Regions from separate parts of the Natronotalea proteinilytica genome, predicted to be linked through region 3. Evidence: riboswitches for the same ligand, from Rfam matches in the RefSeq annotation. Region 3 holds a riboswitch; each other region holds the start of a gene.

Region 1 (7,922 bases), 1.7 Mb from region 3:
GTGTACGATTCAGCCCTCGATACGCTTATCGATGTGGCGCAGTCGCACGGTGTTGATGGATACATCACCAGCAATACAGCGCCCGACCGCCAAGGGATTACCCACACTTCAGGCGAGCGGCTCAAGGACATCGGAACAGGCGGGCTGAGCGGAGCACCACTTACCACGCGAAGCACGCAGATGGTGCGTTATCTGTACCGAGCCATCGACGGATCTGTGCCTATCATTGGAGTGGGGGGCGTTAACTCGGCGGAAACAGCCTTTGCAAAAATTCAGGCCGGAGCGTCTCTCGTCCAATTGTACACAGGTCTTGTGTACCAGGGCCCGGCCCTCATAAAGCGCATAAAGCGCGGACTGGTGCGTCTTTTAGATACACACGGGTACGATACGATCTCTGATGCCATCGGTACAAGTGTAAATTGACAACGTACCATACATCCGGTACATTAGAGGAGCTTAGCATAAGTTAGTTCAACATATAGTAACGTAGGTCTAACATAAACGTGGCGTCCTACTTTTACACTATTGTGTTGTCAGCCCCCAATGATAATGCGTTCATGGTGGTACGCAACACGTTTCAAGCCACACACCGTTCGAAAAGACATGCATTTGCGTCGGTTCCTGTCGGTATCTGTTGTCATGAATAAGGCACGGCGCTGGAGTAAAGTCTGATCGTGTGATGAGCAGACGTGTAGAACCGATTCGATACGTAAGCAGTTGATAGCTGAAAGGCAACGCCTTCGTACGTGCGATTTCCCACCCGCTCGCACCGTACAATGTCTTCGCACCCACCCTGGCGTTGCATTGTTATTTTTCGTTTTCATTCACTGATTGTATTCCTGCTATGGATCTGGCTCCTCTTACGGTGCTGAATAAGCAATACACCATCCGGCGTACGCTGGATGGGTCCAGCCCGTTTGATTTTAAGTACTTGGGCGAACGCTTTAACAGCGATGAGCAAGTCATCATCCGCGAGTTTTTCCCAAAGCCCTTGATCCGGCGCAAAGCTGAAAAAACGTCGATCGTCGTTACAGGTGGTGATGAAGCACATGCCTATTTCGAGGAAGGCGTTGAGTACTTCAAAAAAGAATCTGAAGCCCTTGGTCAGCTTTCGCACAAAGCGCTCCCTTCCGCCTACGACATGTTTGAGGCCAATGGGACGGTATACCGTGTGCGTGCCCAACATAGCAGTATGCCCTTGGCTCGTGGTCTGAAAAACAAAGGCCAGCTGCCTGAAAAAGCGGCGCTCATGATTATGGGGCCGGTGCTCGAAGCATTGCATGAAGCTCATGAGGCCGGACTTTACCACGGGGGAATTTCCCCAGACACGCTGCGCTTGCTTCAAGACGGCAGCGTGCTGGTTACCGGCTTTCGCAGCGCATACCTTCAACTTGCCCGTGATCTTGACCTGCTCGATGCATTCGTTCAACCCGGCTTTAGCGCCATTGAACAGTACACGCCACGGGGGGAGCAGGGCGCATGGACGGATGTTTATGCTGTGGCGGCAACAATCTCTACAATGGTTACCGGTACGGTATTGCCTGAAGCATCGGAGCGCCTGGGAGAAGCGGATCCGGTAGAGCCTATTATCCAAGACGCCGATACCTTCAGTTCGCCGCAGGTCCGCGATGTATTACTACAAGCCCTTACCGTTGACCCTGCCAAACGCATCCGCTCGGCCGATGAGTTTCGCCACCTGCTAGAGCGAGCGTCGAAGCGGTATGACCCTTCGGAAGCGTCCTATGTTGTCATGCCCGTTAAAGGCGAACAAGGGGCGCCCAGTGAAGCACGCGTGTTAAGCGAAAGTGACAGTAACAACAAGGGATCGAACCTGGCAATGATGATCGGGGTGCCCGCTGTACTCTTGCTCTTGGGGGTGGCTGCCTGGTTCGTGCTTGCAGACAGTGATGGAATTGATAGAGATTGCCAAAATTACACGTCGGTTTCCATTGATCGCGCCCATGAGTGCTATGCAACGTTTAGTGAAGAAGAGGATGCGGCCATTGAGGTTGAGATAGAAGGCATTGTTACGCGGGCCTACGGAGACTACATTCGCCTACAGGACGATAGCGGCGACATAGGAGCCCGTGGAATTACGATTCGGCGCACCTCAGGCGGGCTTCATGATGCAATTGGATCAGAAATCGCGTCTGGCACCACCTTGACCGTATCAGGACGGCTTTCGGACTTCAATGACTTGTTGCAGATCAACGAGCAAAACGTACACGAGTACGAGATTGGAGACATAGGCGATGCTCCCGATCCGCTTTCCATTGACCTGTCTACAGTCACAGCAAGCAATCACGATTACGAAAGCGTACTCGTACGCGTTGAGGGGCTTACAATACGAGATCCAGCAGGCAACTTTACACAGCAGACCAGCTACGTTGTGGAGCAAAACGGCACAACAGCACCACTTCGTGTACAACGGCCCTCGGAGACTGAACTCCCCGGTACAGCTGTGCCTGACGTTACGTTCGACTACGAAGGTGTTGTCGGACGCTTTCATGCCGAGTCGCAATTGCTACCGGTGCAGGTGTCCGATTTGATTCTTGATGAGGAGTAACCTCCCATGCGGTTACTCCATGTCGGTTCAGACGCTGTCATCTTGAGCAGAGCGGCTCCGTGGGCCTCCCGTTCACCATCACAGGGGGGATAGTTAAATTGCACGTGATCGCTCCGCCGATAGGCGGACGGATCTCAACGCCCGCCGTCCACCCATCTGACACCGCGCACAAGCCCCCCGCTCTCTTGCAAAGAGAACACGCGGAAACAGAAGGACGCAGAGCGTCCGCATTTCGTCGCGACGCAGAGGGGCCGAAGGTCATGCCTGTTGTACATCGCGACGAGGGGTCAAGGGGGTGCGTTTTGCTCGGTACGTTAGGCGCACATGCGTTACCTGAAGATTGACCTGTGACAGGTAGTACTGTGTCACAGGTCAATCTTCGGGTTGCAACACCCCCACTTTAATGATGTCATCTTGAGCGGAGCGGCTCCGCCTAGAAGATGCGGAGTCCTGACACGAGCGGAGCGACTGACGAACGCAGTGAGTAAAGATCTCCCACGAACTGGGCAGGGCCACTCGATCGATCAGAGCCTGCTGAGCGTCGGGGAGATGGTTCGACGTGCTCCGGGTGGGGCCCGTCGCGTGCTCACCATGACAGGTTTTTTGGGAGGGGGCTGGGATACAGAGTTTCGGACGGTCTCCGTACCCTAACATTCAGGTGTGACAGAACACTACGCTCCTCCATTGCACTCTTCTCATACCGCCTCTGTCGCTGTCAGATCAGGCACCGTGGTGGGCGTATCATCGGGTCCCAGTGCAACAAGTGTAAACGTGCCCGTGCAGGCCAGGATGCGCTCGTACTGATCCATCGGTTCGATGAACATATCGGTGCGCACGCACATCGACGAGGTGCCGGTATCCACCACGCGGGCCACCAGTTCTACGATCGTACCTTCGGGAACGGGCTCTTGAAAGTCGATTTCACCGCTGTTGACCGTAACAACTTTGGAGCGACACCAGCGCGTGGCACAGATGAACGCCGCTTGATCCATCCATGCCATGGCCGACCCGCCGAAGAGCGTGTGATAGTGATTGGTATCACCGGGAAAGACAGCCCGTACCATACGGGTGGTGGCATCGGGCGAGAGAGGGCATGACGATCGGTTGGGGGTTGACGTATCAGACATAGCAGGGGGATCCGCAAAGAGAAAATCTCGAACGCCCCAACAGCGCACGAGGCCACTGATGCCTGCAAACAGCGGAGCAAAAGCCATCTCCCCCAGAGGAGAATGGTACGGTCCAACTCTACTCGCAATCTACGGCGGATCATGCATCCCAGAACGCGTGGGCGCGGCGCATGACGATGCGGAAGGCACAGCCAGTCGCCGTTCTATTGCATCAAGCGGGCATTCGGACTCTTACCGTTGCGCGACAGCGCCGGAGTTCCACCGGACTTCCCCCGAGACACTACACGATCTAACGTTATGTCAGATCATACAGCCGCCGTGCCACGACAGCACAGCCTTGATGGGTATGTGGCTTGTATGATACGGCGGCTTGTGCATAAGTGTCAAGCCGCAATCATACCCGACTCGATTACGGCAGCAGACGTTCGGGGGTCAATCCGGCAGGTTAAGCCGTGAGGCGGGCAGCCAGGCCCACTCAGCGGTGGCTTCGACGACTGTTTCACCCCCCATCATGAGCGTCACCGGCACATCCACGCGACCAATGGGACGCGCACTGAGACGCTCGCGCGTGTCGGCATCAAGCGAGGCGGTGGCCGTAGTCCGTTCGGGCGCCGGACGCTGAAACGATACGTCGAGCGTGCGAATGACGGGCACGCTTTCGTCGGGAATGTTGAGTGCCGTAACAAGGCCCGAAGCTGTCTCGGCCAGGAGGGCCAGCGCTGCCGCGTGCATCGTGCCGATGTGGTTGGCCACGGCCCGCTCGGCATCCAGCGCGACAGTTACCGACTGCGGCGTGTACGTATGGATGTGCACGCCGGCGGTATCTACAAACGGAATGGTCTGGCCAATGGCGTGCGTAATGCCATCGGGACGAAGGTCGTCGGGACAGTCGGCAAAGCGACGGGCAATTGCAGGAAACGGGTTGGCCATGCGAGTGGAAGTCTCAGGATGATGAAGGGAATAGATGGGTCACATCGATCTCAAACCCATCAATAACGGTGGATGTGACGCGTCCCGTTTCGACCACACGGGCCTGCTGCACAAATCCAGACTCGGTGTTGGCGTGCACTTCAACGGACTGCGTGCTAGGGTCGAGCGTCCAATACTCGCGTACGCCGTGTTGCTCATACAGCCGCTTCTTGACGCCCACATCGCGATGGGCCGTGGATGGAGAAAAGATCTCCACCACAAGATCGGGCGCGCCCTCAACGTGCTGGTCGCTGATGATGTCGTCTCGCGTGCTTGCGATATACATCAAGTCGGGCTGTATCACCGTATCTTCTGCAAGCCGAACATCCATTGGAGCCGCAACGACGGTGCCGCTTTCGTGGGCCTCGACATAACGAAACAGAGCGGAAGCGAGCCGCAGCGATACCTGCTGATGCTGAAATGACGGAGATGGGGCCATGATGAGCGCTCCTTCGATCAGTTCGTAGGGGGCACCTTCGGGCAGTTCGGCATAATCGGCATGTGTATAGCGCTCCTTTTCGGGGATCGGAATCCTTTCTGACTGTAAGCCCTGGATTGCCTGCATGTCAAATCCTGGTTCTATGTTAGGATGCAGCGTCGGCTTGTTGCCCCTGCTGGATGTGAGTAATTTTCCATCATCCGATGGCCCATCTCTCTTTCATCAAGATGAGAAGAGCGGTCCAACCTCCAACTCAAACTCCGGCACTACCGTAGACGAAACCATTCCCGTTTCGACCACACGGGCCTGCTGTACAAATCCAGACTCGGTGTTGGCGTGCACTTCAACGGACTGCGTGCTGGGGTCGAGCGTCCAATACTCGCGTACGCCGTGTTGCTCATACAGCCGCTTCTTGACGCCCACATCGCGGTGGGCCGTGGATGGCGAAAAGATCTCCACCACAAGATCGAGCGCGCCCGCAACGTGCTGGTCGCTGATGATGTCGTCGCGCGTGCTTGCGATGTATATCAGATCGGGCTGTACGATGGTATCGTCGGTGAGGAATACATCCAAAGACGCAAAGAACAGTTCACCGGATACGCTCTGGTCTTGGGTATCAAGGTGCTGCTGTATCGACCATGCCAGACGCCGGAGCACGCGTTGATGTTCAGCAGATGGCGAGGGGGCCATGACGAGGGTTCCTTTGATCAGTTCGTAGGGCGCGCCTTCGGGCAACTCGGCGTAGTCGGCGTACGTGTAGCGCTCCTTTTCGGGAATCGGGAGTGCGGCTATGTCGGGTGGTGCAGCAGGATCCATAACGACAATCCGATACGGTTCAACGGGGTACGTCAACGGGTACGCAGGGCCGGATGCCACACTATGCACCCGGCCCCACTGGTTGTTGATACAGACGACCCGCGTTCGGGTGCCCCCACGTGCTACACCGCCGTCTGCGAACCGGTATCCACCACGGTTTCACCTTGAAAGAGCGATTGCCGTGCAAAATCTTTGGCAAGCATGTACCCGTCGTAGTGTGCACGGCGCGCAATATGATCGATCCCCTGAGCCGTAAAGTACTCAACGACCGCGATCGGTCGGCGCCCTTCGCCCTGAACCGCCCACTGCGCATGATTGATTAGCAATGCCGCTTCAAGCGCATGGGCGATGGTATAGGCAAACCGCCGAGCGCCTGCTTCTAGCGCAGCCTCCCCTCGGTTTTCGAGGGTGTCGGCAAGCCACTGCACAGCTGACTTAAAGGCATCCTGGGCGATCTCCATCGCATGCACCAAGGCGGGCGTTTCTATGCCTTCAGCACACCGCTTGATTTCGTTGTGAACCGCCTCCAGTCGTCCATCGCGGCGAAGCGAGCGCAAGGCGATTAGCGACATCACGTTGGTGGTGCCTTCCCACACCGGCAGCGCATACATGTCGCGGATGAGTTGTGGGATGCCGGTTTCTTCGATGAACCCGGACCCCCCGAAGGCTTCTAAGAACTCGCCCCCCGAGTCGACCGCCTGGCGGGCGGTAATAAGTTTGGCCAGCGGCGAGATGGCACGGAGCAGATGGTGTTCTTGGTGCGAGATTTGATCATTCTCCTCTTTGCCAACAAGCTCGGCAAAGCGAAAGGTAAGATGGAAGGCCCCCTCGAACGTCGCCTGCACATCGGCCAGGGTGTCGTAGTGGAGCGGCTTTTCGATGATGGGTGTACCAAATGCCTCGCGCTTGCGGGCATAGTCGCGTGCCAGCGCCAGTCCACGCCGCATGGAGCTTACCGCAATGAGTGCATTCCAGAGGCGCGCCCGGTCTACCATGGGCGTAAGATGACGCGTCCCGTGCTGCAGTTCGGTAATCGGGTACGCCACGGCTCCGTCTAGCGAAACCTCCGACACCGGCAGCTTTTTCGCGCCCATACTCTCCTTGAGTCGGTTTACCTTGATGCCGTCCTCCGGCGAATCCTGATGATTGTCTCGAATGGGCAAGTAAAACAGCGAAAGCCCCCTGCGGCCTTTTTTATTCTCGGGGCGGGCCAGCACAATGGCCATGTTGGCTGCAGTAGACGACGTAAACCACTTGTGTCCGTATAACCGCCATTCGCCGTTTTCATAGCGGGCTTCGGTATCCACTTTGCTGAGGTCCGTTCCGCCGGCTTGTTCGGTACGCCACTGCCCACTGGTCCAGAACGTTTCGGGGTCGCGGCTCATCAGGTGAGGCATGACCTCGTCAATGAGCGGCTGATTCTCGGAGCGCAACACGGTCGCAATGGAGCCGTCAGTAGTGGCCAAAAGAAACCCCATCATATCCGATGCGGGCAAAAGCAGGTATCCGAGCGCACTTTGGTGAACGCGGCTGAGGGGACCGTGCTCGCCCTCGTATGCGGTGGATACCACTCCATACTCGGCCACCATAGGAAGCACGCGCTCCCACACCTCGGTCAGTTCGATTTTGTCGACCCGGTCGCCTGTGGGGTCCCATTGCGTAAGTCGAGGCGTATTCGGACGATCTTGCAGCTGAAGGTCGTACAGGTCGCCGCCTACGTGCGCGCCCAGTTCTTCGAGTTGCGGCTTGATGGCAGCATACATATCGGCATCGCACACGCGTTGCAAGTAGCTCCGCAGCACGCGGTCGGTATCAAATTGGTTGCCTAAGTCGGCCAGCTTACGAGACATATACAGAACACAGATCAATAGAGACAATAACGGGTGCTACGCCCTCTGTATATGCAAAAGTCCAGCCACTGGTCAAACGCTTTGTGGGGGCATCTCCCACCCGTTTTGTGGGGGACACCGATCTTTCTTGTAAATACAAATACGGGGGGAGGCGA
Region 2 (7,922 bases), 750 kb from region 3:
AGCCGCCGCGGCCACCTCGCCTCGGGTGTGCCCGGCACGGTCGATGGGCTGTTGCACGCCCTGGAGAAGTACGGCACCCTCTCCCGCGAGGCCGTGCTGGCGCCCGCCATCGATCTGGCCGTCAACGGATTCGAGGTCCTCCCAACGCAAGCGCAGGCCCTCAACCGCGCCCAAGATGACTTCAATGCCTTCGATAGCACGCGCCGCTATTTTGGAGACGATTCCGACCATGGCGGACGCTACGAACCAGGGCAGATCCTGCACCAGCCTGATCTGGCGAACGTGCTCATTCGCATCCGAGAGAACGGACGCAGCGGCTTTTACGAGGGGCCAACTGCCGATCTGATCGTCGCTGAGATGCAGCGCGGCGATGGGCTCATCACGCATGACGATCTGGCCTCGTACACCTCAGTTGAGCGCGAACCGGTCGTATCCACCTACCACAACCACCGCGTCCTGTCGATGGGCCCGCCGTCTTCCGGTGGCGTCGCCCTGGCGCAACTGCTAAACGCAGCCGAAGACCACGACGTGGCCGAATACGGACTCAACGCCAGCGCCACCATCCATGCAATGGGCGAGGCCATGCGCCGCGTGTATGCCGACCGCGCCGAGTGGATGGGCGATCCTGACTTTGTGGAGATGCCCATTGACGGACTTTTAGACCCGGCGTTTATGCACACCCGGATGTCAGATGTCGATCCCAACCGCATCACTCCGAGCGATTCGGTGTCGCATGGCGTGCCCGCGGGCGCTGAGTCGATGGAGACCACCCACTACTCGGTCGTGGATGCCGACGGACAGGCCGTGAGCATAACGACGACGATTAACAGCGCGTACGGCTCGAAGGTCGTGGTGGATGGCGCCGGGTTTTTCCTGAACAACGAGATGGATGACTTCAGCCTGAAGCCAGGCGTGCCCAACCAGTTTGGCCTGCTCGGATCCAAACGCAATGCGGTGGCCCCGAACAAGCGGATGCTCTCCTCGATGACGCCCACGATCGTGGAAGATCCCGACGGGCGCTTGCAGCTTGTGATTGGCTCGCCGGGCGGGTCCACGATCATCACGACGGTGTTTCAGGTAATCATGAATGTGATTGACCACGAGATGGATATCGAACAAGCCATTACGGCCCCGCGGTTTCACCACCAGTGGCGTCCCGAAACCGTCTGGCTGGAGCGCCACGGCTTTCCGCAGGACGTGCAAGAGAACCTGGAAGCCCGCGGCTGGCCGCTCAACGTGCGCAGCCGGTGGGGCCGCGCGCACGGCGTGCACATCCAGTATGATGATGACGGCACGGCGACCTATCATGGCAGCGCCGATCCCCGCTTGGACGGGGTGGCGGTGGGGCTGTGAGAAAATGGTTTTGATTTAGGGGTGCCTGGAGACCGTTTGGTCAAAGTGAATCGCAGGCTGTTTCCCTACAACGACAATCTCGAACCGCAACGTTCAGATGAGCCCTACACTGCCGCACTGTCATACGTCAAAGTTTGGGTGAGGCGGAGTCAATAATCCGACTGCGTTGTCAGGGGGAATCTCGTCTCTGCGGCGCTGGGGCGTCTTGGCCGGGATGACTATAAGCGTTGATAGCTCAAGCTTTAACCTAAGATTCAGGCGTAACACAGCAGTAGTACTCTGTCACAGCCCAATCTTCGGGTTGCAACACCCCCGTCTTAATGATGTCATCTTGAGCGGAGCAACTGCGTCTAGCAGGTGCGGAGTCCTGACACGAGCGAAGCGACTGATGAACGCAGTGAGTAAAGATCTCCCTCGAAATGAGCAGGGCCACTCGATCGATCAGAGCCTGCTGAGCGTCGGGGAGATGGTTCGACGTGCTCCGGGCTGGGCCCGTCGCGTGCACTCTAAAAGCACTTCTTCCCTGCGGTCAGGGCGCTCACCATGACAGGTTTTTTGGAAGGGGGTTGGGATACAGAGTTTCGGACGGTCTCCATACCCTAACAATCAGGTGTGACAGAGCAGTAGGTGCCTCCTCTGAATGTTAGGGACCAACATTGTCATCACGAGAAGGGAGCCTGCAACCGACGGCGGCTTCGCGTCTACAGAGCGTTCATGCAACGGCTTCAGTGGTCGGTGCGTACTGCATGCTGCGCGCTTATTGGCCATCTATCCACCTTGTATGACTGAGTCCTGCTGGTCCCTTCTGGATACGCATCTGTTCGACATTCCCTCAACGAAAGAAGCGTTCAACCCGTACCACGATCGCCATCCGGAACTGGATCAGCCGGGGGCGCCAGCGGTGCGACGGGCCAACCTGCGTGGCTACCTTGACGCGCTGCAAGACCCACGCCTGTTCATGATGGCCGAGGCTCCCGGACCATGGGGATGCCGCTTCACAGGCATCCCAATTACGAGCGAAGACCAACTGCTTGATGATGCCTTTCCGCTATCGGGGCAGCGCACCAGCACCGCTGATGAGCCGCACACCGAGTACAGCGGCTCTATCTTCTGGCGCGTGATGACACCGGCGTTTCCGCACTTTTTTATCTGGAACAGCATGCCGCTGCATCCGCATGACACGGACGATCCCCTCACCATTCGCACACCCCGTCGCACTGAGGTGCGCGCCTGGCACGACCTCACGAACGGTTTGCTCGACATCATGCAACCCGAGCGCATTGTAGCCATCGGACGCAAAGCCGAGCGGGCGTTCAACGAGATCGGGGTGGAATCGGTGTACGTGCGACACCCCTCCCATGGCGGATCCAAAAAGTTTGCGGCGGGCATGGAACGCATTCTGCAGGATATGAAACTGCCCACCGCTGCTACCGCCTAAGCCTCCTCTTAACCGCTCAAGCACTATCGGTCTGACCCATGAACCTCTACACGGTGCTCCTGCTGGCCTTAATTGCCTACTTCGTGCGCGACATGATGCGCACCTGGGTTGCTAAACGGGCTGAAATGCAAGGCACCACCGACCCGGTCAGCCACACCGAAGTGGAGCATCTAAAGGATACCGTAAACCAGTTGGAGAGCGACCTGGCCGATGCACACGTGACGCATGAGCGCCTTACCGAACGTATCCAGCACCTCGAAACCATCGTAACCCACGAAGCTTGGGACCGCTTCTCGGACGACGCGGCTCCCCTCGATCCACCTTCAGCAGATCGCACGCCCGATGCTTCGGACGCCTCCGACATCGCGGCCCAGTGGGCCCGTCGACTGCGAGGATAGGCACCTCTGTTTTCGGATTGCGTGAAGCAGTGGACTCTTTGCCCGGAGGCGTGCTATACTATTAGATGCAAGCGTGGATGCTTTACCGCATGCCGCCTTGCCGCATCACAGGTTCGCTGCATGATGGCAGTGATGAAAAGGGAATTTCGTGAGGGCCGCATGCCTGAATCGAGAGCTGTACCCGCAACTGTGAATCGAACGGCGTAGTCAAGATGCATATCCACTGCAGGTCTGTTGCCTGTGGGAAGGATCATGCCTTATTGACGGCGCCTATGGGAACTCCCTGTTCGTTCGATAAGCCAGGAGACCTGCCTGCGATGCCGACTCGTCACCTTCCTCCGGGACTAGAGGGAGCGGCGTTGAGCCCATTTGCGTGGTATGCCATAGGTAAGGCATACCTCTGTTGATATATCGCACCGGCCGGCATCGGCGGCCCAGCATGTGTGCATCCGCTGGATGTCATGCATGGTGCGTGGGGACAGCGACCCTCCCATCATGCGGCATGGCGATATATCAATGGATCGTTGCGCTACTTGTATGGGGCATGCTTACCGTGGGCAGCCATGCGACCGCTGCAACTCCCTCCCACTCATTTCCCCCCGATGCCTCGTCGGATACCAACGCACCGCCCGACACCACAGCGTGGCATGTGGACCTGCCCGGTCTTACCGTCACCGCCACACGCATTCCCACCGCGCTGCACGACCTTCCCGCTCCTGTCACACGTTTTGACTCCACCGCACTCGCACGCACGGGCGGATACAGCGTAGCCGATCTATTAGAACGGCGCGCCGGCGTGCATGTGCGTAGGGCAAGTGCGTATGGCAGCGCTACTGCCTCGGTGCGGGGGGCCGGCGCCTCGCAAACCCTCTTGCTCTTAGATGGCCACCGCATCGCGAATCCGCAACTCGGCCAGACCGACCTGTCGATATTGCCCACATCATTGCTAGAAACCGTAGAGGTGATGCATGGCCCTGCGGCTCCCCTGTACGGCAGCGACGGCATGGGCGGAGCCGTGCAACTGCGTACGCGCACCCCTTCGGAGCCTACGGTAGGGCTTACAACCGAAGCCGGTGCCTATGGCCACCGGCAGGCGCGGTTGCATGCAGGTACGCGAGGCACAACCTGGGCTGGAACCGCCGCGGTAACCTATCAGCAGCACGAAGGCGACTTTCCGTTCGATGACCGCCGCCGAGCCAATGCCGACCGGGCTCACGTGAGCGCCTATGCCACGCTGCATACCGCCGACACCGACCGGACGCGCTTCGCGGGACTCTACACCGAAACCGACCGTGGGCTGCCTGGCGGGCGCGGAGTGGTGCAGAATGATGAACGGCAGCACGACCGCACCCTGCGTGTATGGGGCCACCATCGGTGGCGCCTGGCCAGCGGTACGCTCACCACACGGGCCTTCGGACAGTATGATGCTATTCGCTACCAGAATCCCTCTCAAAACATCGACGACACCGGGCATACGTACAGCGCGCAGGCCGAGGCTGAATGGGAGGGAGCTATGAGTTCGCGATGGGCACTCAACCAGGGACTGCGTGTGCAGTCTGATTGGGCCGAGCACCCAAGCCTGCGCACTGCGGCCACGCAGCAACACATGAGCGCATTTGCTAGCACCGTAGGCTCGTGGGACCATATCCGGCTGTTCCCTGCCCTCCGAGCCGATGCGTATCGCGTATCAGACGGCACCAACCGCATGGCGCTTACGCCACGGTTGGGCCTCAACGCAACACCGTGGCCCACGTACGATGCCCTTCGCCTGCATGCGCATGCCGGGCGTTCGTTTCGCATGTCCACCCTCAACGACCGCTACTGGCAGCCCGGCGGCCAACCCGACCTACGCCCCGAACGCGGGTGGAGCCTGGATGTGGGACTGCGTTGGCACCACCAGACCACACGCGTAGAGGCTACTGTTTTTCAGCAACACCATACCGACCGCATTGTGTGGCAGGCTGGCCAAAACGGCGTGTGGAGTCCCCGTAACATAGAGCGTGTACGTACGCACGGCGTGGAAGCAACAGCCAGCACGCAATGGCGCGTTGCCTCCTTCATCCACCTGGACACCGGCCTAAACGCCACCTACACCCAAACTCGGAATCGCTCTACTCCCGACGCCTCTTCGTATAACCAACCGCTGCGCTACGTACCCACAGCCATGGTCAAGCCCCATGCAACAATTACCATGGGTCCTGTCGAAGCAGGCGCCACCACACGCTATGTAGGACGCCGCTACACCACCAGCGACGGGTCGCAGTCGCAGCCCCCCTATCTAACAACTGATGCTCAACTGCGCATCCGCCATACGTACGACAACATGACGCTCGCTATCCAACTGGAAATCAATAACCTGTTTGATGTCGAATACACCGTGCTGAACAACCAGCCGGTGCCTCCACAGCATGCGCACCTTGCGCTACACATAACGCTATAGTTGAACCGTTTACGCTTTACACCTATGCTACGCACCCGACTGATCCATCCTCTGATTCTGCTTTCTGCCATCCTGCTCGTGCTGGCCGGATGCGACTTTGCAGACACTGACGACGGCTTTCCCGCGCTTCAATCCTCTGATGTCATTGTAGCGAATGCGGGCGCCTTTGGCGGTGCAAACAGCAGTCTTACATTCATTGACCCCACAGGCGAACAAGATCCGACTACCACAGACACATTCGATTCGTACATTCAGAGTCACACCGTTTTACAAGACCAGTTCTTAGTGGCGTTTGGCGAAACGGCCACCGTTGGCATCTTTGATCTGGAAGAGGCCGCCGAGCTTGGCTCCATCACCGACATCGAAAATCCCCGCACCATTATATCAGACGGTACGGTTGCATATATAACCCGACAAGACTTTAGCGGCGAATCCGCGCCTGAAGTTGTCGAGGCGAACGTGCCTGAGCGTACGGTAGAAGCACGCATCGAACTCGATGAAAACCCCGAAGGCCTCATGGTGATTGACGACCGTGTGTATGTGGCGATGGGTAACGAAGACGGCTCCATTGTGGTAATTGACCGCAACGAACGCGAGGTCGTTGAGACGTTCGATCCAGAGTGCGATGCTCCGCGTGCGCTGTTTCCCGACACGCAAAATCGAATTGTTGTGGCATGTACTGGAGCCACCATCTTCAACGACGACTTCGAGGTCATCGACGAAACCGACGGCGCTATTCGCTTAATGGACACCGATGGCTCAATTATTGATGAGCAAGACCTCGACGGCCAGCTCACCTCGGCCAGTGCACAACAACGCGTAGCCTTTGATTTTGTGAACAACGCTATGTTTGCTGTCATCAACGGTACGACCGTGCTACGCTACGATCCCGCCACAAACGATCTGGAGACGATTGACGTCGAAGGGGACCCGATTGGAGCGATTGCGTATGACGGGGTGGAAGACCAACTGTACTTGGGGCGCCCCGCCCCCAATGATCCGTTTGGAGCAGCCGGAACGGTAACCGTACATGAACCCGGCGGCGCCGAAATCGAGTCGTTCAACGCTGGCATTGCTCCCGGACACATTGAAGTCCGTGTCGCCCAAGAGTAATCACACGTACTGCGGACCGCAGGCAAGCAGGCTGGTGATGGGTCTCTGGTGATAGGTCTCTCTTGACTTTAGGCTCTAAGCGAACAGTATCGCTCTCGTCGCGATGCTCTGCGTCGCGACGCCTGCGGAGACGCTCCCGCGTCGTATCTGTTTAGCAACGTGCTGCTGTTGGCGCATCGACACAAGGGCATATTCTATGATTGATTTGTGACAGCTGACTTGTGACAGCGCTCCCCTCCATACACGAACGGGATATGCGGAGTAGATATCGCCGGAGCTTCTGCACAGCGAATCGAAATCCACCATCAGCGGTATAGCAAGTGATGCACCATTACGTTGGATAACTTCGCCAATGGAAGATGTGCCCACGCTCAGCCTGCTTTTGCCTGATTGGTCCATGAGGTCGCTAATATGAACGGTATTCCGATATTTGCACGGTCTACGATGCCTATAGTCGTAGGCAGTGTCTTAATTGTTCTGTTGATTGGGTGCGATAACCTGACAGACGTAGAGACAGGTGAACAGAGCACCTTCCGCCTTGCAGAAGTGATCAGCGCAAATGCGGGGGCTTTTGGAGAAGGCACAAGTAGCCTTACATCGATTGACCCTGAAGAAGGAACCGCTAGCACAACACCCTCTTTTTCGTCCTCTATCCAAAGCCACGTTGTCACCGACACCCAGCTTTTTGTGGCTTTTGAGGAGGAATCGGCTATTGGAATTTTTGACCTGGAGACCAAAGAAGAAGTAGGCCGCATCGAGGACATTGAACACCCTCGGCACATAATTACTGACGGATTTAGACTGTATGCCACCAGCTACAATGCTGACGCAGAGCCCCCCAATCCTGAAGTGGTTGTGGTGAATGTAAATGAACGCACGGTTGAAGAACGCCTCGAACTGGACTTACCGCCTGAAGGGCTAACCGTCATAGGAAGCAGCCTGTTCATTGCAACGAGCGGAATAAACGAGGATGGAGAACAGGCGACACAGATTCCCATCTTTCAACGGGGGACATACTCTTTAGAAGGGGCTATCAACCCCGATTGCGATGGGGGGCGTGCCCTGTTCACAAGCCGACAAGAAAGACTGGTGCTAGCCTGCAGCGGAGCCACGATCCACAATGAGGAGGGAGAGGTTGTCGAAGAAACCAACGGTACGTTGCTTACCATCAATCCACTGA
Region 3 (7,922 bases):
CAGCGGTGTTTGCACGCGTTCTGAAAGCTGTATCGCGTAAACGAATGGATTTGTGTGAACCACCCGCCCTCACACTCCGTTCACACAACACGGCTCACTCCTCCACAGGAACCTGCACTGTCTCATGAGCACGAAGACCAATGCCCCCAGCGCCTGGCACCGCGCGCTGCACGATCCGCAGTTGCGTGCGCTCCCGTACAAGATAGAGACGAACACGCACGACCAGATTATTTTGAGTCCGCACAAGCCCTTTCATAGCACAACCCAGGTGCGCATTGTCGATTTGCTGCGCGACCATATCGAGAAACCGGGGGTTCGTGGCGTGGAGTTTCCGGTTGAAACGTCGCAGGGTGTGAAGGTGCCGGATGTGGTATGGTGTTCAGCCGAGCGTGCGGCTCAGATTCCCACTGATGCCGAGGCGAGTCCGATTATGCCGGAGCTGGTGGTAGAAGTGCTCTCTACTGCCAACACCAAAGCCGAGATGGCGGAGAAGCGCGCGCTTTACCTTGACGAGGACGCGCAGGAGGTGTGGCTATGCGCCCCCGATGGTACCATGACGTTCTACGATGCCTCCGGACGCCTTGACGCATCTGCCCTCGTGCCGTCGTTTCCGGCGAAGGTGTAGGGGAGGCGTTCTCGGGTTGAATATTGCCGTCCTCGTCGCGATGTACAACTGGCATGACCTTCGGCCCCTCTGTGTCGCGACGGACGAATGGACGCTCTGCGTCCGGTGTAACGCCCGGGTGGTGGTTTGGGGACGCTGGAGCGTCCCAGCAGGCGTGTCGACGCGGAGCATCGACACGAGTAAGCATAGCAGTAGGTGTCATGCGCAATGGTTTGAGTCGTCTGGCTTTTGTCCTGTATTGTGGGGTGAACTACCCGCCCTCACGCTTCGTTCACATAAAACGGCACTCCACTCATAGAAATCCGCACCGTCTCATGAGTACGAAGACCGATGCCCCCACCGCCTGGCATCGTGCGCTGAACGACCCGCAGTTACGTGCGCTCCCATACAAAATAGAGACCAACACGCACGACCAGATTATTTTGAGTCCACATACGCCAGCGCACAGCCTCCTTCAAAGCCGTATTATGCGGCTGATCGATCGGCATATCACGCAAGGTGGAGAAACGACTGTGGAGTTTCCGGTTGAAACACCGCAGGGCGTGAAGGTGCCCGATGTGGTGTGGCTCTCTGCCGAACAGATGTCGCGCCTCTCGAACGACGTAAGCGCGAGTCCGATTATGCCGGAGCTGGTGGTGGAAGTGCTCGCTGCTGCCAACACTGAAGCAGAAATGGCAGAAAAGCGCGCGCTTTATCTTGATGAGGACGCGCAGGAGGTGTGGCTATGCGCCCCCGATGGCACCCTCACGTTCTACGATGCCTCCGGACGCCTTGACGCATCTGCCCTCATGCCGTCGTTTCCGGCGAAGGTGTAGGGGAGGCGTTCTCGGGTTGAGTATTACCATGTTACACTGCGTCCTCGTCGCGATGTACAACTGGCATGACCTTCGGCCCCTCTGCCTCGCGACGGACGAATGGACGCTCTGCCGCCCGGATGGTGGTTTGGGGACGCTGGGGCGTCCCAGCAGGCGTGTCGACGCGAAGCATCGACACGAGTAAGCAATAGAAGCAGCAATCAGCCGGCGAGGTGTGCCGCTGGAGAAGCGCAGTAGGTACGCATCGCCTCCACATACCGTCCCACGTGCAGCCCATCCATGAGGGCGTGGTGCACGGCAATGGAAACCGGCATCATCAGACGTTCGCCCTCAGGCTGATACTGTCCAAAGACGATTTTGGGGATGGCATCGGTCGGCGTGCCACTGCGTGCGTTGTTCATGTTCGTGAAGTGCAGCCAGGGCAGCACCGAATAGTGGATGAGCGCATCCCCATTGTCGCGCGGCGAAAGCCCGGTTGATGCGCGGGCGGCCTCAATCACTGCGCGGCCCGACTGCTGGAAGGCGGCGAAGGTCGGTGCGTGTTCGAAATACGCAAAGGCGAACGTCTCATCCTCGCGCAGCACCGTAGACCCCGCGTCTACCCTTTCATGCACCCACACCCGATCGCCCCGCAGCCGATACCGGAACGGCTCTACCGCGTGCACCGCCTGCTGCGAGAGATACAGCGTAGCCAGAAAAAACGACGCCGCATGCTGATCCGTCCATGCCTTCAGAGCAGCCACATCGACCTGTACCGTCACCGAAAAGATCGGCATATCGAACGTCCGATAGAAATGGAAGTGGTCTCGGCGTGGCCACGCGTCGATGTCAAGATACGGCATGGAAAAGGAGCGCAGTCAGATCAGAGGAACGTCAGCCATTGCATGCCTGCTCTCGGCAGAGGTTCACTTGCGGTTCCGGCTCCTCCCCAACGTTTTTCACGGAATTGTGCCACTTGTAATGTTACGAAAGATGGGTTGACAATGGAGAAGCTACGCATTAACGTAAGCGTACCTTTTAGGTACTCTTCGAGGCCGCGCCGTCGTAGCGCGGCGGTGCTTCAGCCAAAAGTACGTCACGGGGAAAGACCGGTGAAACTCCGGCGCTGTCGCGCAACGGTAACAGCCCGAACGCCCGCTCAAGTGATCTGTGGCGGTGCCTAACATCACCGTCCCCTACGCGTCATAGGATCCAATCTACAAGCCAACACCGGCCGCTTCGTTCTCTGAACAGAAGCCCAGTGCTCCCGTTTGCGCTGTAGTTTGAACACCCGGCGCGCTCAACTGCACTAGGTTTTCCGATAGTCCCCCTCTACCGCTGCATGAGCCTCTTTGAACCACGCATCCACCTGAAGCCCTACGAATACCCGCACCTTCTCGAATACAAAGACGCCATCCGTCACTCGTACTGGGTGCACGACGAGTTCAACTTCGAGGGCGATGTGCAGGACTTCCACGTGTACTGTACCGACGTAGAGCGCAGCGTCATCACAAAAACGATGCTCGCCATTGCCCAGATTGAGGTGTCTGTCAAAACCTTCTGGGCCGACATCTACCAGCGCATGCCCAAGCCCGAAATCGGGGCAGTGGGTATGACGTTTGCCGAGTCGGAGGTGCGCCACATGGATGCCTATTCGCACCTCCTCGACCTGCTGGGCCTCACCGACACGTTCGAGCAGGTCGAAGACATCCCGGCCATGAAGCAGCGCATCGACTACCTCACCACCTACCTGGATGGCTCGCGCACACCCTCCGACCGCGACTTTGCACGCTCCATCGTGCTCTTCTCCATCTTCATCGAGCACGTGAGCCTCTTCAGCCAGTTTCTCATCATGCTGTCGTTCGACAAATACGAGAAACGGTTTAAAGGCGTTGCCAACGCGGTCGAAGCTACCTCAAAAGAAGAGCAAATCCACGGGCTCTTTGGCGTCGAACTTATCGAAGTGATGCGCAACGAACATCCCGAGTGGTTTGGCCCCGCATTTGACGAGGCCATCCAAACAGCCTGCCGCCGCGCCTACCAGGCAGAATGCACCATGCTCGACTGGATCTTTTCTGAGGGGGAACTGGAGTTTCTTCCCCGCTCGGTGGTCGATGCCTTCTTGCGGGATAAGTTTAACCGCTCCTTAAAAAACGTCGACGTGCAGCCACTCTTTGATGTCGACGCTCCGCTACTCGACGAAACCCGCTGGTTTTACGAAGAGATTCTGCTCACCAAGGGCAACGACTTCTTCTCGAAGCGCGGCACCACCTACTCCAAAATGACCCAGAGCGTAAGCAGCGACGATCTGTTCTAAGTGTCTGTTTAGAAACTGCTTGCATTTGGCCGATCCAGCCGTAGGATTCGTGTTTATCGCGCCGCGCGATGATAGACCCGCTATGACGCTTATTTATATCTGCGTCATTCTGGATCAACAAAAACACCCTCGCCACGAGCACGCACATGCGCCCGTCCGTGCTGCGTGCCGCATCCATTGATGACTGACCGTCCGCCTTCCTTCACCTGGTTCCACACCCGCTGTATGGCTCCCATAACCGAACCCCGTACCTCTTCCTCTGTTGCCGTTGATCGGCCCGACTTCGACTGGCTCAACGACGCCTCGCGTACGTTTCTGCGCCGCGGCTACCTCCTCGATGATGTAACGCCCGAAGAACGCGTACGACAAATCGCCGCCCACGCCGAATCCATTCTTGACATCAACGGCTTTGCCGAGAAATTCCACACGTACATGGCGCGCGGATACTACTCGCTCGCCTCGCCTGTATGGGCCAACTTCGGACTCAACCGTGGCTTGCCCATTTCGTGCTTCGGCTCCTACATTGGCGATTCGATGGAGGCGATCCTCGATACACATGCCGAAGTAGGCATGATGACAAAAGTCGGCGGTGGCACAAGCGGTTACTTTGGCGACATTCGTCCGCGTGGCGCGGCAATCACCAACAACGGCACGTCGAACGGCACCTATCCGTTTGCGCAGCTTTTCGACAAGATCATCAACGTAGTGTCGCAAGGCGAAACGCGCCGGGGCCACTTCGCCGGATACATCGACATCGACCACCCAGACGTAGAAGAGTGGCTTAACATCCAAACGGAGGGCAACGCCATTCAGACCATGTACTACGGCATCGTCATCCCAGACGGGTGGATGCAGTCGATGATTGATGGCGACTCCGACAAGCGTGCTCTGTGGGCCAAAGTCATTGAGGCCCGCATGAACCTGGGCGTCCCCTACATCATCTTTAAAGACAACCTCAACAACGGAAAACCCCAGGTCTATAAAGACAAAGACCTGGACATAAAAGCCAGTAATTTGTGCTCCGAAATCGCATTGCCATCGGGGCCTGATGAGAGTTTTGTGTGCTGCCTCTCGTCGATGAATGCGCTTCATTACGATGAGTGGAAGAACACCGATGCAGTGGAGACGATGACGCAGTTTCTGGATGCGGTGATGACGGAGTTCATCGAAGCGGCCAGTGGCACGAAGCATATGGAGCGTGCAGTGCGTTTTGCGCGGCGGCACCGGGCCATTGGCATCGGTATTTTGGGATGGCATTCGTATCTGCAGGCCAACCGGATTCCGTTTGAGTCGATGGAGGCCAGCCTGATCGGGGCCGAGATTGCAAAGACCATCAAGGAGCGGTCGTACGCTGCATCAGCCGACCTTGCTGATCGCTTTGGGGAGCCGGAGGTGCTCGAAGGCTATGGCCGCCGCAACGCCACCACCATGGCTGTAGCGCCCACCAAGTCGTCCAGCTTTATTCTGGGACAGGTGAGCCCGTCCATCGAGCCGATCAAGAGCAACTACTTTGTGCAAGATCGGGCCAAGCTGAAGGTCACCTACAAGAATCCGCATCTGCAAGAACTGCTCGCCCAGAAAGGCCACGATACCGATGCGGTGTGGGAGGAGATTGCTCTGCGCGATGGCAGCGTGCAGCATCTCGATATTCTATCGGAGCACGAGAAGGATGTGTTCAAGACGTTCAGCGAGATCAGCCAGCTGGCGATTGTCGACCAGGCCGCGGCCCGGCAGCAGCACATTGATCAGTCGCAATCGTTGAACCTGGCCATCGACCCCAGCGCTACGCCGGTGAAGGACATCAACCGGCTGTACATTGAGGCGTGGAAGAAGGGCGTGAAGTCGCTCTACTACCAGAATGGCGTAAACGCTGCCCAGAGCTTCTCGCGCAACGTGCTGGCCTGCCGTAGTTGCGAAGCGTAATCGGCACCGTACAGTTGCCGCCCGGGATATCCGCTTCGCTTCTGATCCCGGGCTACGGAACGGCGGCGCGATGTGAGTCAAACCCATAGCTGGGGACCGCTTGCGTCCCCGGCGATCTATGGGCGAATACGATCGGCACTGTACACCGCTAATTTGTATAAACCGTAGTTTGGAGGAGTTGATTGCACTCAACCGTTCACGGTGGCTCGGAACCTAATCGAGACTCCACTCATCGAGCACGAAGTCCACGATTTGATCTTCACGCCCGTCTATCACTTCACGGTTGAAGCGGGAGATATCAGCGAGGACTCGTTGAGCTCTGATCGTGGAAGAGCTATAGGATGTTTCGCGCTGCGATCCTGATGTCTTTTTCTCCGAAAACGGCAGATTCCCATACGAGCTATTCCAGTACCTGCTTGCAATTGTTAGGTTACCCAACCGATCGACGTGTTCGTCGAACTCTCCCTGCAATTTAGAGGGAAGTTTCTTTTGGGGTAGCCCCCTCGGGAGGATATGCTCGACTTGGAAGTTCTCCGACAGAATCTTCGAGAGGTCTCCAGTTTCTTCCTTCATCTCCGTATCCAGGTTCTGGCTATAATGGAAGATAAGATAGCGGATATCCCGACTGGTGATGCTGTCATAGAACCCTGGATCTCTTAGATCACGCTCAAACCGCTCATCGGGGACATAATCCCTCGTGATTTCGTAGATACCGTCGATGGCATCGGAGGGATTGCTACGCTCACCTGTGCTGATTTGATGTGCGAGTGCAACTAAACGGCCGCGCCCGGTGTCGGATCTTCGCCGGTCGATTGCGTAAACCCGAAATACAAGGGTTTCACAAGCATCAACAATCGAGGCCATTTCCTCTGGATTCTCGTCCCCCCATCTGAGGTGAGATGCCATGAGAACTGGGAAGACGTTCGCGACACGACCAAGAGTCAGGAGGCGATCTAATTCACTCTCTACAACTTCATCACGTTCGTACGGCTTGAATAAGGCTGAGAATGCTGATGAGGCCTCACGCAAGCTCCGGCTATAATCTTCGATTCTGGATTGTATTTCATCGTATCGCTCATCTCGATAGAGGTGTCTGAGACGCTTTTTGAGTGTCGCTAATCCCCGGTAGTACTCGTCGGAATCATACCCGTCGTAGAGACCCCAGTGATACTGTTGAAAACTTCCCTCATCGAAGTCTTTTGCTCGCTGATGACCATTTGACAGGACGAATAACTCGCGGAAGATCTTTCCAAACCGATTATTAAGCTTGCTTTTGAGAGCGCCCCGTTGACTGGATCGGTCGTCCATGTACATCAGAAAGCTCTTGGTCTTATCCAAGGAAGAAAGATCCTTCCCTCTGTCATTTAGACTTTCGAAGATCGCCGCGGCTTCGGATTCCCCTTCTAGCTCAACGACGTTGATAATGAGCTCGTATCGAAGCTTCTCTACCAATTGCTGGATCGATATGCCGGGGCTAAGATTCTCAAGTCGATCTTTGCAGAAATCATATGCTTCTTTTAGGCGCTTCTGAGAGGGGGTTTCCGCACTCAGGTTTGACTCGCCTAAGAGACTGTCGCGGAAGTATTCCTCATCTTGGTCCGGCAAGAGTCTGGGCCGCTCATCTACCAGGAAAAGGATACTGTCTTCTTTAATCGTTTCTTTAACTGCTTCATCTGCTTCTCCAGCTGCGAAAAGAAGTATGATAGCTGTAGTGAGGCGCTGCTGACCATCGACAACATCGAATATGTCGAGGCGGCGACCGCGATCAGTTCGAAACTGATCATCTTTCTGATCAACGACGATATTTCCGAAGAAATGCTGTGTTGATGGTGGCAAGTATTGGAGATCGTTTAGTAGGTCCTGTAGATGAGATTCCTCCCAAGAGTAAGCCCTTTGGTAGGAGGGTATGTTGAACAGACCACGGCGAAGAAGTGCGTTGAGTTTTTCAGTTCGAGACTTCATAGAGGTTTGGAAAGATGGTCATTGGGCTTACACAGTCATGGCTCAGGGCAACCATTGGTGTAACACTTGAATGTTGTAAAATGGAGCTGTCATCGCTATGAGGTAGTTTGCAACCGACGTGGTGATCTCATGCCGATGATTTGACGGCTGCATCCGGCCTGACAGCAATGAGATTGCACCCCAGGAACACTTCCTCCCTGCGGTCGGGGCGCTTCGCTCCGACCGCAATGACAAGGTTGTGAGTTTTTTCGGTACGTTGGGGTGCCCAGGTGCCACTCCACGATTGAGGTGTGACAAAACA

What was found. A riboswitch is a leader RNA that binds a small molecule or an ion and turns the genes downstream of it on or off. The one in region 3 is predicted to bind cobalamin.
Region 1: it holds a riboswitch for cobalamin, as region 3 does, so the genes downstream of both, ACZ5AL_RS08095 (acyl-CoA thioesterase) here and ACZ5AL_RS14900 (ribonucleotide-diphosphate reductase subunit beta) in region 3, are expected to answer to the same signal.
Region 2: it holds a riboswitch for cobalamin, as region 3 does, so the genes downstream of both, ACZ5AL_RS03200 (TonB-dependent receptor plug domain-containing protein) here and ACZ5AL_RS14900 (ribonucleotide-diphosphate reductase subunit beta) in region 3, are expected to answer to the same signal.

What each region holds. Positions count from the first base shown of each region.
Region 1 covers NZ_AP043947.1:2,009,353-2,017,274, forward strand. Annotated here, with positions in the region: gene ACZ5AL_RS08085 (quinone-dependent dihydroorotate dehydrogenase) at 1-423, shown strand, start outside; gene ACZ5AL_RS08090 (serine/threonine protein kinase) at 845-2,566, shown strand; gene ACZ5AL_RS08095 (acyl-CoA thioesterase) at 3,262-3,693, opposite strand; adenosylcobalamin-variant (AdoCbl-variant) riboswitch at 3,904-3,982, opposite strand; gene ACZ5AL_RS08100 (YiiD C-terminal domain-containing protein) at 4,126-4,623, opposite strand; gene ACZ5AL_RS08105 (Uma2 family endonuclease) at 4,637-5,227, opposite strand; gene ACZ5AL_RS08110 (Uma2 family endonuclease) at 5,324-5,917, opposite strand; gene ACZ5AL_RS08115 (acyl-CoA dehydrogenase family protein) at 6,040-7,767, opposite strand.
Region 2 covers NZ_AP043947.1:736,909-744,830, reverse strand. Annotated here, with positions in the region: gene ggt (gamma-glutamyltransferase) at 1-1,353, shown strand, start outside; gene ACZ5AL_RS03210 (uracil-DNA glycosylase) at 2,135-2,791, shown strand; gene ACZ5AL_RS03205 (hypothetical protein) at 2,830-3,189, shown strand; cobalamin riboswitch at 3,282-3,519, shown strand; gene ACZ5AL_RS03200 (TonB-dependent receptor plug domain-containing protein) at 3,692-5,629, shown strand; gene ACZ5AL_RS03195 (hypothetical protein) at 5,654-6,742, shown strand; gene ACZ5AL_RS03190 (YncE family protein) at 7,187-7,922, shown strand, end outside.
Region 3 covers NZ_AP043947.1:3,734,098-3,742,019, reverse strand. Annotated here, with positions in the region: gene ACZ5AL_RS14920 (Uma2 family endonuclease) at 125-625, shown strand; gene ACZ5AL_RS14915 (Uma2 family endonuclease) at 940-1,440, shown strand; gene ACZ5AL_RS14910 (hypothetical protein) at 1,472-1,612, opposite strand; gene ACZ5AL_RS14905 (CatA-like O-acetyltransferase) at 1,641-2,282, opposite strand; adenosylcobalamin-variant (AdoCbl-variant) riboswitch at 2,504-2,584, shown strand; gene ACZ5AL_RS14900 (ribonucleotide-diphosphate reductase subunit beta) at 2,762-3,736, shown strand; gene ACZ5AL_RS14895 (ribonucleoside-diphosphate reductase subunit alpha) at 3,962-5,659, shown strand; gene ACZ5AL_RS14890 (DUF262 domain-containing protein) at 5,873-7,621, opposite strand.